Linked DNA regions of Sediminicoccus rosea. The protein of the gene in region 1 binds, or shares a complex with, the protein of each later gene. Links are inferred from orthologs where the notes say so. Each region holds a gene or a part of one and is shown in the gene's direction. Other genes may lie near its edges.

Region 1 (3,180 bases):
GGAGAACATCGTCATCCTCGATGTCACGAACCGCGCCAGCTACGCCGACCGCCTGATCATCGCGACCGGCCTGGTCGGCCGCCAGATCGAGGCCATGGCGACGCATCTGGATGACGCGCTCGCCAAGGAGGGGATGAAGCTGCGCCGCAATGCCTTCAGCAAGAGCGAGGAATGGGTGCTGATCGACGCGGGCGACCTCGTCATCCATCTCTTCACGCCTGAGGCGCGGCTCAAGTTCGACCTCGAGAAGATGTGGGGCCCGGACAGCCCGATGGGCGAGGCGGCGCCCGGCGAGCAATCGCCGATCTGACGGGTGAAGGCCCGGCTGGTCACCATCGGCCGCTTCAAGTCCGGCGCCGAGGGCGCGCTTTTCGCGCAATACAATGCCCGGCTGCGCCCGCCGCTGGAGCTGACGGAAATCCCGGAAGCGAACGGCAGCCCCGCCGAGGCACGCCGCCGCGAGGGGGCGGCGATCCTGGCCGCCCTGCCGGCGAACGCCCTTCTGGTGGCGCTCGACCTCGGCGCCACGGCGCCGAGCAGCGAGGCGCTGGCGCAGTTGACGGAGCGTTGGGAGGCGGCGGCGCGGCCGCTCTGCTTTGCCATCGGCGGTGCGGAGGGGCTGGACCCCGCGGTGACGCAGCGCGCCGAGCACCGCCTCTCGCTCGGCCCGCTCACCTGGCCGCATCTGCTGGTGCGCGCCCTGCTGGCCGAACAGCTCTTCCGCGCGCAATGCATCCGCGCCAATCACCCCTATCACCGCGCCTGGCGGCCGTGAGATAGATCGGGGTTGCATGGCCCTCCCGCCCAACTTCCTCGATGAACTTCGCGCCCGGACGCCCATGCCGTCCCTGGTCGGACGGCGCGTGCGGCTCACGAAATCCGGGCGGAATTGGAAGGGCCTCTGCCCCTTCCATAACGAGAAATCCCCCTCCTTCTACGTCTACGACGACAGCTTCCATTGCTTCGGCTGCGGCGCGCATGGCGATGCCTTCGCCTTCATCATGCGCGCCGAGGGCGGCGGCTTCATGGAAGCGGTTGAGCGGCTGGCGGGCGAAGCCGGGCTCGAAGTCCCCAAGCCCAGCCCCGAGGCCGCCGCGCGGGAGCGCCGCGCCAAGGATCTGCACGGTGTGCTCCAGGCGGCCGAGGCCGCCTATGCCCGCCGCCTGCGCAGCCCAGAGGGGGCGGAGGGCCTCGCCTATCTCAAGCGCCGCGGCCTGACGGAGGAGACCATCGCCCGCTTCGGCCTCGGCTGGTCCGGCGCGGGGCGGGGCGCCCTGCTGGCGGAACTGCGCGAGGAGGGGATCGACCAGCGCCAGCTCATCGAGGCCGGGCTCATGCAGGAGCGCGATGAGGGGAGGGTTGTGGACCTCTTCTTCAACCGCGTGATGTTCCCCATCCGCGACCGGCGCGGCCGCACCATCAGCTTCGGCGGCCGCATCCTGGGCGATGGCCAGCCCAAATACGTGAACGGGCCGGAGACGGTGCTCTTCTCCAAGCGGCGCAACCTCTATGGCCTGGACCTGGCGCGGGAGGGCGTGTTCCGCGGCGCCCGTCTGATCGTGGCCGAGGGCTACATGGACGTGATCGCGCTGCACCAGGCGGGCTTCACCGGCGCCGTGGCGCCGCTCGGCACCGCGCTGACGGAGGAGCAGTTCCAGGCGCTCTGGCAGGTGAGCCCCGAGCCGGTGCTCTGCCTGGACGGTGATGCGGCCGGCCAGCGCGCCGCCGCCCGCGCGGCCGAGGTGGCCATGCCCCTGCTGGCGCCCGACCACACGCTGCGCTTCGTCACCTTGCCGGCGGGTGAAGACCCGGACACGCTCATCCGCCAGAAGGGCGCGCGCGGCTTCCAGTCCCTGCTGGACGCGGCGCAGCCCCTTTCAGAGGCGGTGTTCGGCCTGATCGTGGGGAACAAGCTGCCCGAGGCGCCCGAGGCGCGGGCCGCCCTGCGCAACCGGCTGACCGGGATCGCCGGCAGCATCCCGGACAAGGCGCTGGCCAGCGAGTTCCGCAGCGATTTCCTCAATCGTTTCTTTGCCTTGTCCCGCGCGCCAGGCAAGCGGGCCGCCCCCCGCCACCCCCGCCCGGTGGCCGACCCCGAGGCGATCCAGGCCGAGCGCGCGCGCATCCTGCTCGCCATCTGCGTCCATCAGCCGGAGATCTTGCGCGACGCGGAAGAGCCTCTCGCCCTGCTCGAACTGCCCGAAGGGCCCGCCCGACAGGTGAGAGATGCGCTTTTGGCGTGGATCGCAGGGGCTGAACGCCTTGACTCGGCGGAGTTGATCGCCCACCTCGCCCAGAGCGGAATGGCCACAGCCAGTCAATGGGTGCTCCGCGCTGCCGGTCTGCCTCCCGAGGCCCGCCCCGGCGCGCAACCCAAAGAGGCGCTGGACGCTTTCTGGCAGATCTATGGTTTCCTCCGGGGTGAGGCGGAGCTGGCTGAGGACGCTCGGGCAGCCCAAAGGGCGTTCGCCGCGACCAACGACATGGCCGCGCAAAATCGCCTGATCCGCCTGACCCAGGCGCTCGACGCGCTCCGGCGCGGCGAGGTGGAGGATGCCGAGGCGACATAGGGTAGGGGGACATTTTTCTCCCCGGATGCAAACGGAGTGACGCATGGCGACCAAGACGGCGAGTGGCAGCGATACGGCCGAGGCGCGTGAGGAAGCCGTTGACGGGGTGGTGCTCGACATCACCTCCGCCGCCGTCAAGAAGCTTATCGTCCGCGGCAAGGAGCGGGGTTACGTCACCTATGACGAGGTGAACGCCGCCATGCCGCAGGAGCAGGTGAGTTCCGAATTCATCGAGGACACCCTCTCCTCCCTTTCGGAAGCCGGCATCAACGTCGTCGAGGCCGAGGAATCCGAGGAAGGCGAGACCAAGGCCGCCAAGTCCGAGGATGGCGAGGAGAAGGAGGACGAGGAGGGCGGCGGCAATGTGGACGAGGAAAGCCTCGGCCGCACCGATGACCCCGTCCGGATGTATCTGCGCGAGATGGGCAGCGTCGAGCTGCTGAGCCGCGAGGGCGAGATCGCCATCGCCAAGCGCATCGAAGCCGGGCGCGACATGATGATCACGGGCCTCTGCGAGAGCCCGCTGACCTTCAAGGCCATCATCGCCTGGTATGAGGCGCTGAAGGCCGAGCCGCCCCGCATGCTGCTGCGCGACGTGATCGACCTCGAG
Region 2 (3,242 bases), 3.3 Mb from region 1 along the record:
CCCGCACCACATGGCGCTGCAGGTGCTCGAGGCGGCGCTGGGCAATGACCCCGCCCTGCAGCCCGAGCCGCCCCCGCTGGACCATGCGCCGATGACCGGCACCTGGCTGAGCGAGGCGGAGGGCCTCTCGCTCGACATCGGCGCGGATGGCACGGCGCGCATGCACGGCGTGCCCTTCGCCCTGATCCCCACGACGGATGGGCGGATGAGGGCCCGCCGCGGCGCCTTCCCCTTCCGCGCCAGCCTGCCCGAGGGCGATGCGATGGAGGTGGAGTTCGACGCCGGCCACCGCGCCCTCTTCCGCCGCGCCGCGCCCATGCCTCCGCCGGCGCTGGACGGCGTCTGGCATTGTGCGGAACTCGCCGCCGAATGGCATATCCGGGATGGCGTGATGCGGGCCCTGGGCCCGGTGCGGCGCGGCCCGCCTTCCGCCATCACGGCGCTCGGGCCGCGGCATCTGCGGATCGCCATGCCCTCCTCCCTCTTCGAGGGCTGGGCCGATGCGGTGCTGGCCGAGGATGGGCGCAGCCTGGTCGTGAATGCCAGCCGGGCGCGGGGTCTGGTCTTCACCCGCGCCTGACCGGCCAGCCTACATGGTGCGCGCCTTCAGCGCGTCCAGGTGGTTCATGCTGAGGACCACGCGGCCCCCTTCCACCGAGGCGACAGCGCTGACCGGCAGGTAGTGGTGGTGCCGGCCGCCATCGGGGTCATCGTTGCGGGTGAGCTTGATCCGCTCGCCCTCCAGATGGTCCACCGTGCCGACATGGTTGCCGCAGCTGCCGACGACCTCCATGTGTTCCGTGATCTGGTCCTGCATGCCGCTCATGGCCTTCACTCCGTCTTGTTGCAGCCGTTGGAACGTGGGGCCCGGGCCCCGGTTGCCGCCCGGCATGGAGGGGCGGGCCAGGGAGAGTTACGCCCGTTATCCACAGGCCCTGGCCATGGCGGCGGGCGGTGGGCGGGAGTATGGAGGGGGCACATGAACAACATTCCTCCGCCGCCGGACGACCGTGGGCTTTTCGGCCTCGGCTCGCGCCTGCCGCCCGCCAGCCTGGAGGCCGAGCAGGCGCTGCTCGGCGCGCTGCTCGCCAACAACAAGGCCTATGAGCGCGTCAGCGAGTTCCTGGAGGCCGAGCATTTCGCGGATGCCATCCATGGCCGCATCTACAGCGCCATCCGCCGCCGGGTGGAGAATGGCCAGCTGGCCGATGCCGTCACCCTGCGCCACGAATTCGAGCACACCGGCGAGCTGGCCGAGGTCGGCGGCCCCGCCTATCTGGCGCAGCTGCTGGGCGCCATGGTCGGCATCGTCAATGCCGGCGAATACGGCAAGCTGATCCATGACTGCTACATCCGCCGCCAGCTGATCGACCTGGGCGAGCAGGTGGTGAACCGCGCCTATGGCTCCGAGCCGGAGCTGGAGGGCAAGCACCAGATCGAGGCAGCCGAACAGCAGCTCTTCGACCTCGCGACCGAGAAGGCGAGCGAGGGCGGCGCCATCAGCTTCGAGCGCGCGCTGATCCGCGCCGTCGAGATCGCCGCCAAGGCGAAGGAGAGCGGCGGCGGCGTCTCAGGCCTCTCGACCGGGCTGCGCGACCTCGACGCCAAGATGGGCGGGCTGCACGACAGCGACCTGATGATCCTCGCCGGCCGCCCCGGCATGGGAAAGACCGCGCTCGCCACCAAGATCGCCTTCGGCGCGGCGCGCGCCCTGCTGCGCGAGGCGGAGGAGACCGGCGGCAAGCCCGGGCAGGTCGCGATCTTCTCGCTGGAAATGAGCGCCGACCAGCTGGCCAACCGCCTGCTCTCGGAAGCCAGCCGCATCCAGGGCGACCGCATCCGCCGCGGCGAGATCAGCCAGCGCGAATTCGACCATTTCGTCGGCGTCAGCCGCGAATTGTCGCAGCTGCCCATCCTGATCGACGACACGCCCGCCATCACGCTTTCGGCGCTGCGCACGCGCTGCCGGCGCATCCAGCGCACCAAGGGGCTGCGCTTCCTGGTGGTGGACTACCTCCAGCTCATGCGGCCCGCCGCCGGCACGCGGCCGGAATCGCGCGTGCTGGAAATCAGCATGATCACCCAGGGGCTGAAGGCCATCGCGAAGGAGCTGTCCATCCCGGTGATGGCGCTGTCCCAGCTCTCGCGCGCGGTCGAGCAGCGCGAGGACAAGCGGCCGCAGCTGAGCGACCTGCGTGAATCCGGCTCGATCGAGCAGGACGCGGACAGTGTTTCGTTCATCTACCGTGACGAATACTATTTGAAACAAAAAGAGCCCAAGATCACGAACTTCCCGGATGACGCGAAGTTCCAGGACGCCATGACCCGCTGGCAGCAGGACATGGAACGCGCCCACAGCAAGGCGGACCTCATCATCGCCAAGCAACGCCATGGCCCCACCGGGACCATCCCGCTCTTCTTCGAGGCCGAGTTCACCCGCTTCGGCGATCTCGACACCACGCATGAGCAAAGCTATGGCGATTGAATGCCCCATGGCCTTTTGACCATTGATTGCGGCGCGGTGGTGCGGAACTGGCGCCGGCTCTGCGAAACCCATGCGGGCGGCGCCGTCGCCGCCGTGCTGAAGGCCGATGCCTATGGGCTGGGCGCCGCCCCCATCGCGCGCGCGCTGCGCGATGCCGGCTGCCGGCATTTCTTCGTCGCCACGGTGGAGGAGGGCGAAGCCCTGCGCGCCACGCTGGGCGAGGGCCCCATGGTCGCGGTGCTGGGCGGCTTCCCGGCCGGCAAGCACGCGGGACTGACGCCCGTGCTCAACAGCCTCGATGACGTCGCGGCCCATTCGGGCCCGGCCATCCTGCATGTGGACAGCGGCATGTCCCGCCTCGGCCTCGCGCTGGATGAGCTGGAGAAGCTGGCGGATAACCCGGCGCTGCTGGACGGTCTCGAGATCCTCTATGTGATGACGCATCTCGCCGCGGCGGAGGATCCGCAGCATCCGTTGAACCTCGTGCAGCTCACGCGCTTCAACGAGGCCTGCCTGCGCCTGCCGCGGGCGCGGCGCAGCATCGCCAATTCCTCGGGCATCTTCCTCGGCCCCCGCTTCGGCAGCGAGCTGGCGCGGCCGGGTGCCGCGCTCTACGGCCTGAACCCGACGCCGGGGCGCCCCAACCCGATGGAGCCGGTCTTCACCCTGACGGGTCAGGTCCTGCAATTGCGGAACATCCCGCCCGGCCAGACGGTGGGCTACGGCGGCGCTTGGCTCGCGACCCGGCCGAGCCGCA

Evidence for each region.
Region 2: the proteins of dnaG (region 1) and R9Z33_RS23155 are in contact, whole or in part, in a crystal structure (PDB 2R6A), measured with the Geobacillus stearothermophilus proteins. The link is inferred for Sediminicoccus rosea from one-to-one orthologs. Residues at the interface, in WP_049624496.1 of Geobacillus stearothermophilus: Lys456, Leu457, Leu458, Pro459, Ala460, Asn463, Ala464, Leu467, Leu535, Leu536, Ile537, Ala538, Gln544, Glu545, Asp548, Tyr549, His552; in WP_033016901.1 of Geobacillus stearothermophilus: Ser13, Glu15, Ala16, Gln18, Glu91, Leu92, Asp94, Ala95, Val96, Pro97, Thr98, Ala99, Ala100, Asn101, Tyr104, Tyr105, Ile108.

What each region holds. Positions count from the first base shown.
Region 1 is NZ_CP137852.1:1,510,793-1,513,972, forward strand. The notes cover bases 310-3,180. They hold dnaG (DNA primase), read left to right. Parts: upstream 310-791; coding sequence 792-2,570; downstream 2,571-3,180. Other genes in these bases: rsfS (ribosome silencing factor), read left to right, coding at 310-310; R9Z33_RS07265 (23S rRNA (pseudouridine(1915)-N(3))-methyltransferase RlmH), read left to right, coding at 314-775; rpoD (RNA polymerase sigma factor RpoD), read left to right, coding at 2,614-3,180. Also shown: more of rsfS, read left to right, coding at 1-309. UniProt on the Escherichia coli protein: RNA polymerase that catalyzes the synthesis of short RNA molecules used as primers for DNA polymerase during DNA replication.
Region 2 is NZ_CP137852.1:4,807,491-4,810,732, forward strand. What follows is about bases 300-3,232. They hold R9Z33_RS23155 (replicative DNA helicase), read left to right. Parts: upstream 300-979; coding sequence 980-2,485; downstream 2,486-3,232. Other genes in these bases: R9Z33_RS23145 (serine hydrolase domain-containing protein), read left to right, coding at 300-580; R9Z33_RS23150 (DUF2171 domain-containing protein), read right to left, coding at 590-826; alr (alanine racemase), read left to right, coding at 2,486-3,232. Also shown: more of R9Z33_RS23145, read left to right, coding at 1-299; more of alr, read left to right, coding at 3,233-3,242. UniProt on the Escherichia coli protein: The main replicative DNA helicase, it participates in initiation and elongation during chromosome replication. Travels ahead of the DNA replisome, separating dsDNA into templates for DNA synthesis.